DNA from 3 places in the Achromobacter sp. Root565 genome. Region 1 is predicted to be linked to each of the others. Evidence: predicted binding sites of a transcription regulator. Region 1 holds the regulator's gene; each other region holds the start of a gene.
The links. Region 1 encodes HrcA, which represses chaperone genes, less so after heat shock. Its sites were predicted from a motif close to TTAGCACTCNNNNNNNNNGAGTGCTAA; they were not measured.

Region 1 (4,598 bases):
CCCCAAGGCCCGGCGCCACGGCCGGGCACCGGGCGGCGGTTTGCCTACTTTTTGCTCGGCTGCGCGGGAGCCACGGGGTCGCTGGCGGGGAAACTTTCCTTCAGGGCGCGGTCCACGCGCCTGTCGTCGGCATCCGGATCGGAGGGAATCGCGACCGGATCGCTCGCCGGAAACGTGTCGGCCAGGGCCTCATCCAGGTCATGTTCGACGCGATCCTCGTCGACGGGAGTGCTGACTTTGCCCTTCTTGACCGGCTCGCCAGTCTTGGGATCATGGTGCATGCGCCTTCTCCTTCAAGTCCGTGGTGTCTGGAACCCACCCCTGCAAGTATCGTTCCACCAGCCCCGACAATCCCGCGATCCAGGCCGGATCGTCGTTGATGGCAGGAATGTAACGGAACTGCTTGCCACCGGCCTCCAGGAAGGCGTCGCGGCATTCCAGGCTGATTTCTTCCAGGGTTTCGAGACAGTCTGCCACAAATCCCGGGCACACCACATCGACCTCGGTGACACCCGAGGCGGCTAATGCCTTCAGCGTCGGCTCGGTGTATGGCTCGAGCCAGCGGGCGGTGCCAAACCGGCTTTGGAAGGTAACTTCGATCTGGTCGCGGGGCAGCGAAAGCCGCTGCGCCAGAAGCCGGGCCGTTTCCATGCAGTCGCGGTAGTAGGGGTCGCCCAGCTCGATGGAGTAACGCGGCAGGCCATGAAAGCTCATGACGAGCTTCTGGGGCTTGCCGTGTTCGGTCCAGTACCGCTCGATGCGCGCGGCAAGCGGGTCCAGGTAGGCGGGATCGTCGTGGAAGCGCTTGATGAAGCGCATTTCCGGCTGATCACGCAGCTTGCCCATGTAGCGGGTGACCGCGTCCACGACCGTGGCGGTGGTGCTGGCGGCGTACTGCGGATACAGGGGCACCGTCAGAATGCGCTCGCAGCCTTGCTTGCGAAGGTTCGAGATGGCGAGCGGGATCGAGGGATTGCCGTAGCGCATCCCCAGTTCGACCGCGGCATCCACCCCGGCCGCCTGCAGGGCGGCGCGCACGCCGTCGGTCTGCCGCTGGCTGTAGACCATCAGGGGCGAGCCTTCCTTCATCCAGATGCCGGCATAGCGCGGTTCGAGCCGCTTGGGGCGGCGCGTGAGCACCATGCCGTGCAGGATGGGCTTCCAGAGGTAGCGCGGGATCTCGATGACGCGCGGGTCGGACAGGAATTCGCCCAGATACTTGCGGATGTCCTTGGCCGTCGGCGTGTCGGGCGTGCCCAGGTTCACCAGCAGCACGCCGACCTTGCCGGGCACGCGCGGCGGCGGATCTTCATTGAAGGGGTCTTCTTGCTCGGGTTCAGGAAGGTAGCGCTCAGGCCAGAGATACTTGAACAGGCGAAGAAACACAAAAACTCCCCTTCCTCCGCAAGGAGGATGTAGCTTTGAATGGGACTACTGGTTGTGGCTGAGGGCGTTGGACAACAGGCGCGCCGTGATGTCCACGATGGGTATGACGCGCTCGTAGGCCATGCGGGTCGGACCGATGACGCCCAGGGTGCCCACCACCTTGCCGTCCACGCCGTACGGCGCGGTGATGACGGAAACGTCTTCCAGGGGCACCAGTTGCGAATCGCCACCGATGTAGATCTGCACGCCCTGCGCCCGGCTGGAGACATCCAGCAACTGGAGCAGGTCGGTCTTTTTCTCGAACAGCGAAAACATCTTGCGCAGCCGGTCCATGTCGGACGCGATGTCGGTCACGTCCAGCAGCTTGCGCTCGCCGGAAATGACCACGGCATCGCCGTCTTCGGCGGCCTCGGCGCTGGCCTCGACGGCGGCCTGCATGAGGCGCGAGATGTCTTCGCGCAACTGCGCCAGCTCGGTCGACAGCGTCTGCCGCACGGCATTGAAGGACTTGCCGGCGAAGTGCATGTTGAAGAAGTTGCCGGCTTCCAGCAGCTCGGATTCGGCGTAATCCCGCTGGACGAAAAGAATGCGGTTCTGGACGTCGCCATCGGGCGTCACGATGATCAGCAGGACGCGCTTGTCGGACAGGCGGATGAATTCGATCTGGCGGAACACCTGGGCCCGCTTGGGCGTGAGCACCACGCCCGCGAACTGCGTCAGGTTCGACAGCAACGCCGCAGCCGCGTTGACGGCGCGAGTCGGTTCGGCGGCGGACAGCATTTCGCCCATGTTGTGCGGCTGAAGCTGGTACGACTGCACCGCCAGCAGCGAATCGACGAACATGCGGTAACCGCGCGGCGTGGGTACACGGCCGGCGGAAGTATGCGGACTATGGATCAGCCCCAGCTCTTCCAGGTCCGCCATGACGTTGCGGATGGTGGCCGGGGACAAGTCAAAGACTTTAGATAGCGTCCGCGAGCCGACTGGCTGCCCATCGGCGATGTAGCGTTCTATCAACGCTTTCAGTAATGCGCGTGCGCGGTCATCCATAGCGGCTATTTTAGGGAATCTTTTTCGGTTGGGGCGATTTTTGTCCCGCAACCCGATATACGGCCCCATATAATCGGCTAATTGGCCCATCCTGGGCGCATTCAGCTTTGCGGTTTTGCCCCTTTTCATTTGTACGCAGCCATGCACTTTCCCACCGTCGCCCTGATCGGCAGATACCAGGACACCGGCCTGGACACACCGCTGAGAGCACTTGCGCACGCGCTGACGCAAGCGGGCCGGCATGTGCTGATCGACTCGGACACGGCGCGCAATACCGGGCTGACCGAATACCCCATCGCCACGCTCGAGGAAATCGGCAAGACCGCCTCGCTGGCCGTGGTCATGGGCGGCGACGGCACCGTGCTGGGCGCCAGCCGTCATCTCGCGCCGTACGGCATGCCGCTGGTCGGCATCAACCACGGACGCCTGGGTTTCATCACCGACATCGCACTTCAGGACGCGCACGCCGCGCTTGCGCGGGTGCTCGAGGGCAGCTTCCAGATCGAAGACCGCATGCTGCTCGAAGGCAGCGTGTGGCGCGGCGACCAAAAGATGTACTCCGCTTCGGCGCTGAACGACGTGGTCCTAAACCGCGCAGGCCGCGGCGGCATGATCGAGGTCCGGGTCGAACTGGACGGCGCGTTCATGTACACCCAGCGCGCCGACGGCCTGATCATCGCCACGCCCACCGGGTCCACCGCCTACGCGCTGTCGGCCAACGGCCCCATCCTGCATCCGGGCATGAACGCCATGGTGCTGGTGCCGGTGGCGCCGCAAACGCTCTCAAACCGGCCCATCGTCATCCCGGACACGGGCGTGCTCAACATGACGCTCACGGCCATGGGCCGCGTCGAAGTCGGCGCCAGCGTGCACTTCGACATGCAGACTTGGTCCGACCTGCAACCGGGCGACCGCATCGTCGTGCAGCGCGCGCCCTATACCATCCGATTCGTGCATCCCGAAGGCTACAGTTTCTTCTCCACCCTGCGCCGCAAGCTGCACTGGAACCTGATGCCCGAAGCCTCCGACAACGTAGAGTAATTAGCGCCCCGACATGCTGCGCACCCTGCACATCCGCGACTTCGTCATCGTCGAACAGACCGAAATCCATTTCGGTCCCGGCTTCACCGTCTTTTCGGGCGAAACCGGCGCCGGCAAATCCATCCTGGTCGATGCGCTGGCGCTCACCCTTGGCGAGCGCGGCGACGCCAGCATGTTGCGCGAAGGCGCGGCCCGCGCCGACATCACCGCCGTATTCGACACCCCGAAGGCCCTGCATGCGTGGCTGGCCGAACGCGAGATCGACGCCGACGACGAACTCTCACTGCGGCGTGTCATCGACGCGCAAGGGCGCAGCCGCGCCTACATCAACGGCACGCCGGCCACCGTGGCGCAACTGCGCGAACTTGGCGACAGCCTTGTCGACATCCACGGCCAACACGCGCACCAGAGCCTGATGCGTCCCGACGCCCAGCGCGACCTGCTCGACGCGCACGGCGGCCATGGCGACCTGCGTCACGCCGTCGGCCAGGCGTGGAAGCAATGGCGCGCCCTGGCGCGCCAATTGGAATCCGCCGAAAAAGACGCCGAAAGCCTGGCGTCGGAACGCGAAAGCCTGCAATGGCGGGTCAATGAGCTCGACCAGCTCAACCTCGGACCGGACGAATGGGAAGCCCTGCAATCCGAGCACACGCGCCTGTCGCATTCGCAGTCGCTGCTGGACGGGGCCTCGCAAATTCTTGAAACGCTGGACGGCGAAGGCGACTCGGCGCATCACCGGTTGACCGCCGCGAACCAGCGCCTGCAGCAGATGCTGCGGCACGATCCGGGCTTGAAGGGCGTCCATGACGAACTGGAATCGGCCCGCATCGCCATCAGCGAGGCTGTGTCCGACCTGAACAACTACGTCAGCCGGGTCGAACTCGACCCGAAGCGGCTTGCGGACGTGGAAGCACGTCTTGGGCTGGTGTTTGAGACCGCCCGCAAGTTCCGCACCGAACCCGATGCGTTGTGCGAATTGCGGGAATCCCTGCATTCGGAGCTGGCGGCCCTGCAGGCCGCCGGCGACATCGACGCGCTGCGCGCCCAGGCCACCACGGCGCAAGCGCAATACGACGCGGTCGCCGCCAAGCTCACGAACGCGCGCCGCAAGATCGCCAAGG
Region 2 (4,598 bases), on a different contig from region 1:
CACCGGGCAGGATGCTCGCGCCCACGGCCGCCACCGCCCCCACGTCCAGCCGCGCGTGCGCCCCGCCCCGCATGCTGGCCGCCATACGTTCGGCGCTGTCCATCGCCGCCAGAGCATGGACGATCTCCGGCAGCAGCATGCGCGCCTCGGCGGTCAGCGCTAGACGGCGCCTTTCGCGACTGAACAGCGCGAAGCCCAGCTTGTCTTCCAACGACTTCAACATCGCGCTCGCCGCGGGCTGCGACATGCCGGTGGCAGCCGCCGCCAATGTGACGGATCCGGTGCGCCCCACGGCTTCGAACAGCGCCATCTCGCGTTTATTCATCTGAACCTCGCTGTTCATACAAATCAATGTATGAAATGACTCAATATATATATTTGACTATATCAATCTGGGTGCCGGACACTGGCTCCACATCACAACAGCCGGCGCGGCTTCGATGCGGCGCACGGCAATATCGCGAGGAGACACCGATGCAAACGAAACCTGGCGCACACCCACGCAGGCTCCTGGCCAGACTGCTCGCACCGCTGCTCGGCAGCGCGTTGCTGGCTTGCGGGGCGCCCGCGCTGTCCGAGACCCCGGCGGGCGGCACGATCCGGATCGTCGTCGGTGCGCCGCCGGGTGGCGCGCCCGACACCGTGGCCCGCATCGTGGCGCAGCACATGCAGGTGGGCGGGCGCGCCGTGATGGTCGAAAACAAGAACGGCGCCGCCTCCATGATCGCGGCGGCCTACGTGGCCCGCGCGCGGCCCGACGGCAACACTCTGCTGCTCGCCAGCCAGACGACTGTCGCCGTCGCGCCCACGCTGCAGAACGTGACAACGTTCGACCCCATGAAGGACTTCACCGGCGTGGCGCTGGTGGGCAGCGCGCCGCAAGTGCTGCTGGCCGGACCGAAGCTGCGCGCCAACTCCGTCCAGGAACTCATCGCCCAGGCCAAGGCCGCGCCGGGCGAGATCGATTTCTGCTCGGGAGGCATCGGCACCTCGCCCTACATGGCGGCCGTGCTGTTTGCGCAGACGGCGGGCATCGAGTTGCACAGCATCCCGTTTGCCGGCGAACAGGCCTGCATCACCGAAATGCTGGCGGGCCGGTTGCCGTTCATGTTTGCCAATGCCTCGACGGCCCTGCCGTACATGAAGGACCGCCGAACAGGTTGCCGACCTGGGCTGGCACGTGCAGATCTACACCACGCTGCCGGTCGTCACTGCGCTGGCGCCCGCGCTGCGCGACTGCCCCGTGCCCGTGGTGATTGATCATTTCGCACTGGCAAGCGCCGTGGCCGGCACGGGCCAGCCCGGCTTCGATGCGCTGCTGGAGATGGTTGCGACAGGCAATGTGTACGTGAAGCTCTCTGCGCCTTATCGCCTCACGGTCTGGCAGGACGGCCGCCCTCCCATCGAGGCGCGCGAGATCGCCCGTGCCCTGATCGATACGCGGCTTGATCGCATGCTGTGGGGCACGGACTGGCCACACTCGGGCGCCTGGCCCGGCGTGGCGCGCACGCGCGATCGCAGCGAACCGCTGCATCCGATTGACGATGGCGAACAATTGTCGGCCTTCTGCGCGTGGGTAAGCGAGACGGAGAAGCAGGCGATCCTGGTCGATAACGCGTCGCGGCTTTATGGCTTCTGAGTGCGGCGCCGAAGTCTCGCATCGACGCTTTGGCCCGGCGCGGCCACCTGCCCGAAGTGCTCGACCCGGTACATCACACCCCCGATGCGATCGTTGTGAGCCAGCGCAGTGACCGGCAACGATCTGCTGGGGCATCCTGACAGCTCGCAAGGGCGATGGGAGCTGTTAATGAGCAACTTCTACTTGCGAGGGCAGGGTTATGACCTCAAGAAAAGCTACGCCGAATTCAGGAGTGAATTCGACCGCCACATCGCTCACGTCAGCGCGGATGACGCGGCATTGCCGTGGGATCGCCTGGGCCATTGGGCGCAGGAGAACGGGGACTGGGCGGAGGCTGAACGCTGTTTCCGCAAGGCCTACGATCTGGAAGGCGGCCACTATGGCTATTGCCTTGGAACAGCGCTGAACTTTTTAGACCGCTTTGACGAAAGTCTACCGATTCTCTTAGAGCAGGCCAAAACGCTCCAGCCGGACGCAATGAGTTGGTTTCAGGTCGGCGTGGCATACGCGCATCTTGGGCAGACGGAACAGGCGATCGACGCCTTACATCGGGCGGTCACTCTAGATCCCGAATATGCTGTGGCAATGTTCGAGCTCGGCGGAGTGCACTGGAACAACGGCGACCATGCAAAGGCGAAGCAGGCTTGGTCGGTGGCCTGTGAACGCTTTCCTAACCACGAGCTCGTCTGTCAAGTGAAGGCACTGTTGCAGTGAGAAAACTCTATCGCTCGCGAAAAACTGGCGAAAAGGGAAGTTTTTTGAAAACGGGAATGCGCAGCGGGATCTGGCGTTATGTCACAGAACACCATGCCTCGGCGTGCGGACTAGTGTCAGAGCATCTGCATAGCGGTCGCTACATCGAATTGGCGTCTTGTATGCCCCTCCCGGCAAGAGCGAGAGCAATACTAGCCTCAGCGCACAGACTCATCCAGCGCTAACATCGACACACCATCATTTGTCAGGTTCACAGGTTCGCTGCCAACCGCCGTTTGACCCCAGAAAGCGGTCATGTCTGCATCCGTGGTGAGGAACCACCTCGGGTCGGAGGCGGCGGTTGCCAACAACGGAGTGGGTCGAGAGCGACCATCGTTGGGCAGCTGTACCAGCCGGCATGGCCAATACCGAATCAGGCGTGCGTCGTGTGCTGGTCAGGCACCTCGCGTCGCCAGCAGCAGGCAACGACTCCATTCGGGGGAGAACGGCGCGTCGCCCTGAACTTGACACAGGAAATCGGACCTCCAGAGGTGAAATCGGGCTGGAGGCCTCGCCACTGCTCGCATATCGAAAATTATCGATTCCCAAACTGGATGACGTAAATCTCAAGTTAGATGAATTTCGACACCCGGGACAAGTAGCGCCCCAATATGTAACAGCGCCCCGCCCCCCCTTGAACCTCAGAACATCATCCCTATAATTAGCACTCGACTCCGGTGAGTGCTAACACCTCCCGGGCAAACCGACCACCCCTTTCATTTAGTTAACAGGAGTTCCTCATGGCCTTGCGTCCCCTGGGCGATCGCGTGATCGTCAAACGCCTCGAAAACGAGCGCAAGACTGCCTCGGGTATCGTCATCCCCGACAGCGCCGCTGAAAAGCCCGACCAGGGTGAAGTCGTGGCCGTCGGCCCCGGCAAGAAGACCGAAGACGGCAAGATCCTGCCGGTCGACCTGAAGGCTGGTGACAAGGTTCTGTTCGGCAAGTACGCCGGCCAGTCCGTGAAGGTTGATGGCGAAGAACTGCTCGTCATCCGCGAGGACGAAATCCTCGCCGTGGTTCAGTAAATCTCCCGCCTCAAACGAATTTTCGAAGGAAGCTAACAAATGGCTGCCAAGCAAGTATTGTTCGGTGATGACGCTCGCGTGCGCATCGTCCGTGGCGTGAACGTTCTCGCCAACGCTGTTAAGACCACCCTGGGCCCCAAGGGTCGCAACGTCGTGCTGGAGCGCTCGTTCGGCGCCCCGACCGTGACCAAGGACGGCGTGTCCGTCGCCAAGGAAATCGAACTGAAGGACAAGTTCGAAAACATCGGCGCCCAACTCGTCAAGGACGTCGCGTCCAAGACCTCCGACAACGCCGGTGACGGCACCACGACCGCCACCGTGCTGGCCCAGGCCATCGTTCAGGAAGGCCTGAAGTACGTTGCCGCCGGTTTCAACCCGATCGACCTGAAGCGCGGCATCGACAAGGCTGTCGCCGCCGCCGTCGCCGAACTGAAGAAGCAATCCAAGCCGGTCACGACCAGCAAGGAAATCGCTCAAGTCGGTTCCATCTCGGCCAACAGCGACACCTCCATCGGCCAGATCATCGCTGACGCGATGGACAAGGTCGGCAAGGAAGGCGTCATCACCGTCGAAGACGGCAAGTCGCTGGAAAACGAGCTGGACGTCGTCGAAGGCATGCAATTCGACCGCGGCTACCTGTCGCCCTACTTCATCAACAACCCGGACAAGCAAGTTGCCGTTCTGGACGACCCGTTCGTCCTGATCTTCGACAAGAAGATCAGCAACATCCGCGACCTGCTGCCCGTGCTGGAACAAGTTGCCAAGTCGAGCCGTCCCCTGCTGATCATCGCGGAAGACGTCGAAGGCGAAGCGCTGGCCACCCTGGTTGTGAACAACATCCGTGGCATCCTGAAGACCACCGCCGTCAAGGCTCCGGGCTTCGGCGACCGCCGCAAGGCCATGCTGGAAGACATCGCCATCCTGACGGGCGGCACGGTGATCTCCGAAGAAACCGGCATGTCGCTGGAAAAGGCCGGTCTGGCTGAACTGGGCCAAGCCAAGCGCATCGAAGTGGGCAAGGAAAACACCACGATCATCGACGGCGCTGGCGACAGCAAGTCCATCGAAGCCCGCGTCAAGCAAGTGCGCGTGCAGATCGAAGAAGCCACGTCCGACTACGACCGTGAAAAGCTGCAAGAACGCGTGGCCAAGCTGGCCGGCGGCGTTGCCGTGATTCG
Region 3 (4,598 bases), on a different contig from region 1:
TTTTATGTCGACGCCACCACGCCCGCATGGCGCGACCACTACCGCATGTACAGCTACGTCACCCAGGAGCTACACGCCATCGTCACCGGCGGCGCGCTGCCGGGCGACGCCTCGCGGACCGGCATCTTTGGTCACTCCATGGGCGGCCATGGCGCGCTGGTGCTGGCGCTGCGCAACCCCGGCAAATTCCGTTCGGTCTCGGCATTTGCGCCGATCGCGGCGCCCAGCCAATGCCCGTGGGGCAAGAAGGCTTTCGGCGCCTACCTGGGCGCGCAAGCCGAGGATTGGGCGGCCTACGATGCGTCCGCCCTGATGCGCGGATTGCAGCAGCCCTTCCCTGGCGGCATCCTCATCGACCAGGGCGACGCCGACCAATTCCTGGCCGAGCAGTTGTATCCCGAGGTATTTGAGGCCGCCTGCGCCGCCGCCGGACAGCCGCTCACCCTGCGCCGCCAGGCCGGCTACGACCATGGCTATTACTTCATCTCGACGTTCATCGAAGATCACATCCGGTTTCACGTCGAGCGGCTTGGAAAACCGGGCGCCTGAAGACGCGCTTCTATACTGGGAAGCCTGCCGCGGCGGGTGGCGGCTTCCTGCGCCCGCCGCGCTGCACACCGCGGCGGCTTGAATAGGAACGCCTGATTTGATCAACGGAATCGCTCCCTTCGCCTGGATCCTGCTGGGCGCCGTCATCGTTCTCTTGCCCGGCATCGTCATGCTGCTGGGCCGGGGCGGCCCTCGCGACGAGCGCGGTCGCCGCATGTTCCAGTTCCGGCCGATCCGCCGCGCGTGTGGCTTGCTGCTGGTGTGCCTGGGGTGCGTATCGGGCCTGCTCGCGCTGTCGCTGGTACAGTTCGTACGCCTGACCACCGACCAGCCGGTCGCCCGCATCGACATCCGCCAACAGGCCGAGGGCCAGTTTCAGGTCAACGCCAACGCCCCGGGCATCGGCGACAAGCAATATGTGCTGTACGGCGACCAATGGCAGATCGACGCCCGTGTCGTGCGCTGGAAACTGCCGGCGCTGATGGCGGGCGTGCCGCCGCTGTACCGGTTGGAGCGCCTGTCGGGCCGCTACAGCGACGCCGCCCGCGAAGCCACGGCCACGCGTTCGGTGCATCCCCTCGATGACTGGCCCGCGCCGGACCTCGGATCCCTGAAGAAAAGTTTTCCGAACTGGTTCCCCTTTGTCGATGTCCAATTTGGCAGCGGCGCCTACATGCCCCTGTTCGACGGGGCCCGCTACCAGGTCTTCATGGACCCGCGCGGCGCGCTTTTCATCCGTCCGGACGGCGAAGCCACCGCCGAAGGGCTGAAGCGCCTGGGATGGTGAAGGGCTCCCGGCGCACCGAATAAATGGGGACGCGCTACAGGAATGAAACTTTGACGCGTCGCAACAGTCGAATTAGCACTCCTATTACTTGAGTGCTAACATCGAATTCATGTCGTTATCTCGCCATCCGGAGACCCCCGCTATGAAGCAACCCAGTACCTCGTTGACCGCCTCCGGCAACGCTCTGGCGTTGGCCATCGCCAATCCGGGCGCTCTCGGTACGATCGACGCTTATATTTCCGCGGTCAACCGCCTGCCGGTGTTGTCCGCGGATCGCGAAACAGAACTCGGCCGCCGCCTGCGCGACCAGGAAGACCTGGGCGCCGCCCGCGAGCTGATTCTTTCGCATCTGCGTCTTGTGGTGTCCGTGGCCCGTCAGTATCTGGGTTACGGCCTGCCCCACGCCGACCTCATCCAGGAAGGCAACGTCGGCCTGATGAAGGCCGTCAAACGTTTCGACCCCGAGCGCGGCGTGCGCCTGGTGTCGTTCGCCGTGCACTGGATCAAGGCCGAAATCCACGAATACATCATCCGCAACTGGCGGCTGGTCAAGGTGGCCACGACCAAGGCGCAGCGCAAGCTGTTCTTCAACCTGCGCAGCATGCGTCCCGACGGCCAGACCCTGGACCCGGATCAGGTCGACCACATCGCTCGCGAGCTGAACGTGCGCCACGAAGACGTGAGCGAAATGGAAGTCCGCATGTCCGGCCGCGACATGTCGCTGGAAAACCAGGACGATGACGACGACAGCTACGCGCCGATCGCCTACCTGTCCGACGAGGGCCGCCAGGAACCCACGCGCGTGCTGGAGCGCGCCGCGCGCGATCATCTGCAAAGCGCCGGCCTGACCACTGCGCTCGAAGCGCTGGATCCGCGCTCGCGCCGCATCGTCGAAGCCCGCTGGCTGCAGGACGACGGCGGCGCCACGCTGCACGAGCTTGCGCAAGAGTTCGGCGTGTCGGCCGAACGCATCCGCCAGATCGAAGCGGCGGCGCTCAAGAAGATGCGCGGCAACCTCGCTTCGTGATTCCTGCTCCGCGCACGAAAAAGGCCGCACATTGCGGCCTTTTTCTTTGGCGTGTGACATCCGCGCTTCTTGCAGCGGGTATCCCTGGCGGCAGGTGGCCAATAAATTGATACAAATTCGGGGGCAAATTTTCTGCGTTCGCAGAAACTTAATGAGGAAGGCGCCGCCTAACTTCATGTAGACCGCGAACTTCGGTTAGCAGTCTTGTCATCCGTCTCGGCTTCTCCTCTTTCCCCTCCCCTATGAGACGGATGCTTGCGGGGCACCTAGCATATCGGTGCCCCGTTTTTTATGCGCGCTCGGAACGCAGCGCACATCCAAAACGCAGCCTCCATATATAAAACGCAGCCCCATTTGGAACGCAGCGCGCATATCGCACGCAGCCCCCAAACAGATCAAGCTGCGCGCGCGCTGTCTGGCGCTTGCAGCGCGGTGTGCCACAGCGCGTCCTGCACGCGGCGCACGCCGGTTGCCATCGACCCATCCTGATACAGCTTGATCCACCGGTAGCCCGGCGCCATGTTGTCGACGATGTGCTTGCCGTCGCGGATGCTGAACTGAAAGCACGTTGACGGCGTGGCCAGCATGCGCAGATTGTGGCGGCGGCGGTCGAACTCGTGGTGCACATGGCCCCACAGCAGCACGCGCACCTGCGGAAACCGCGCCAGCAGCTTGAAGAGCGCCTGCGGGTTGTCGATCATCATCGAGTCATGCCAGTGGCTGTCGATCTGCATCGGGTTGTGATGCATCGCCACCAGCGTGTGGCGGTTGGGCGCCTGGGCCAGCGCCGCTTCCAGCATGTCGAGTTCGCTGTTGCACAGATGGCCTGCGTTCGATCCGGGCACCGTCGTGTCCAGCGTGACGATGCGCCATGCGCCCACGTCCGTCACCGGCATCGACCAGTCGGACAATTCCTGGCGCAGGACGGACGGTTGATCGTGGTTGCCCGGCAGGCAGCGGATGGTCGCGCGATCCAGCGCGGCCGATTCGGACAGGATGCGCGCAAAGCGCTGGTAGCCTGCGGCCTCGCCATCCTGCGACAGGTCGCCCGTGGCGAGCAGCAGGTCGGGATGCTTGCCGTCGGCCTCGATCTGGCGCAGTACGGCGCGCAGGCTCGCGTCGGTATTGACGCCCAGCATCGACGTTTCGGGCTCGCCGAAAAGATGGCTATCGGTCAACTGGACGAGCATCGCGGGCGCGTCGTGGCGCCGGGTCAAGGTGTGGATGCGTGCCACGTGCCGCTCCTGCAAAAGTTCGCGTGATGCCACATTACCCAAAAAACATGGCGCGGCACGTATCGCAAGCGTCCATTGGGGTAACGAAACGTGCATTCTCCACGATTCCCGTCACGTCCCGCCCGCGAGCGCCGGAAAAAAGCCGCTATTCTTGTGGAACTTCTCATACGCACTACGATCGGGACGCGGCGCTACCCATGGATGTTGGTTTTCTCGTATTTGGTCTTGCGGGCCTGCTCACGCTGGTCTGCTTCATGCCGCCCCTGGCCGGCCGCGTCAAGCTGCCTTATTCGGTGCTGCTCGCTATCGTTGGCTGTCTGCTCGGGATCGTCATTCACGTGCACGGCTGGGCGCCCGCCTGGATCGGCGACTTTCTCGATTCGCTGGAGCGCTTTGAGATCTCGTCAGAGACCTTCCTGATGGTGTTCCTGCCGGTGCTGCTCTTTGAGACGGCACTGTCGATGAACGTGCGGCGGCTGATGGACGACATCGGTCCGATCCTGATGATGGCCATCGTGGCCGTGGTTGTCTGCACCGTCGTGGTCGGCGTAACGCTGGACGCCATCTCGCCCTACGGGCTGGTGGTGTGCCTGCTGCTCGGCGCCATTGTGGCCACGACCGATCCGGTGGCGGTGGTCGGCATCTTTCGCGAAGTGGGCGCGCCCAAGCGACTGACCACGCTGGTCGAGGGCGAAAGCCTGTTCAACGACGCGGCGTCCATCGCGCTGTATTCCGTGCTGCTGGCGGTGCTGAGCGGGAAGGGCGAGCTGTCCGTCAGCGGCATCTTCAACGACTTCATCGTGCACTTCATCGGCGGCGGCGTGGCCGGCTTTGCGATGGGGCGCCTGGCCTGTTTCCTGTTTGCCTGGCTGCGCGGCTTTCCCACGGCCGAGATCACGCTGACCCTGACGCTGGCCTATCTGTCCTTCTTCATTTCCGAGCACTACCTGAATGTCTCGGGCGTGGTCGCCACCGTGATCGCGGGTCTCGTGGTGGGGTC

Region 2: a site for HrcA is predicted at 3,054-3,080, ahead of groES (co-chaperone GroES). Genes of this name have one in related genera too.
Region 3: a site for HrcA is predicted at 1,409-1,435, ahead of rpoH (RNA polymerase sigma factor RpoH). Genes of this name have one in related genera too.

What each region holds. Positions count from the first base shown of each region.
Region 1 covers NZ_LMGO01000005.1:775,953-780,550, forward strand. The annotation lists gene ASD71_RS20175 (hypothetical protein) at 45-281, opposite strand; gene hemH (ferrochelatase) at 271-1,386, opposite strand; gene hrcA (heat-inducible transcriptional repressor HrcA) at 1,432-2,436, opposite strand; gene ASD71_RS20190 (NAD kinase) at 2,578-3,477, shown strand; gene recN (DNA repair protein RecN) at 3,491-4,598, shown strand, end outside.
Region 2 covers NZ_LMGO01000001.1:254,226-258,823, forward strand. The annotation lists gene ASD71_RS01145 (LysR family transcriptional regulator) at 1-325, opposite strand, end outside; gene ASD71_RS01150 (tripartite tricarboxylate transporter substrate binding protein) at 475-1,260, shown strand; gene ASD71_RS01155 (amidohydrolase) at 1,181-1,639, shown strand; gene ASD71_RS01160 (tetratricopeptide repeat protein) at 1,808-2,353, shown strand; gene groES (co-chaperone GroES) at 3,133-3,420, shown strand; gene groL (chaperonin GroEL) at 3,460-4,598, shown strand, end outside.
Region 3 covers NZ_LMGO01000001.1:3,477,925-3,482,522, reverse strand. The annotation lists gene fghA (S-formylglutathione hydrolase) at 1-549, shown strand, start outside; gene ASD71_RS15450 (hypothetical protein) at 647-1,336, shown strand; gene rpoH (RNA polymerase sigma factor RpoH) at 1,479-2,363, shown strand; gene cpdA (3',5'-cyclic-AMP phosphodiesterase) at 2,759-3,598, opposite strand; gene ASD71_RS15435 (cation:proton antiporter) at 3,796-4,598, shown strand, end outside.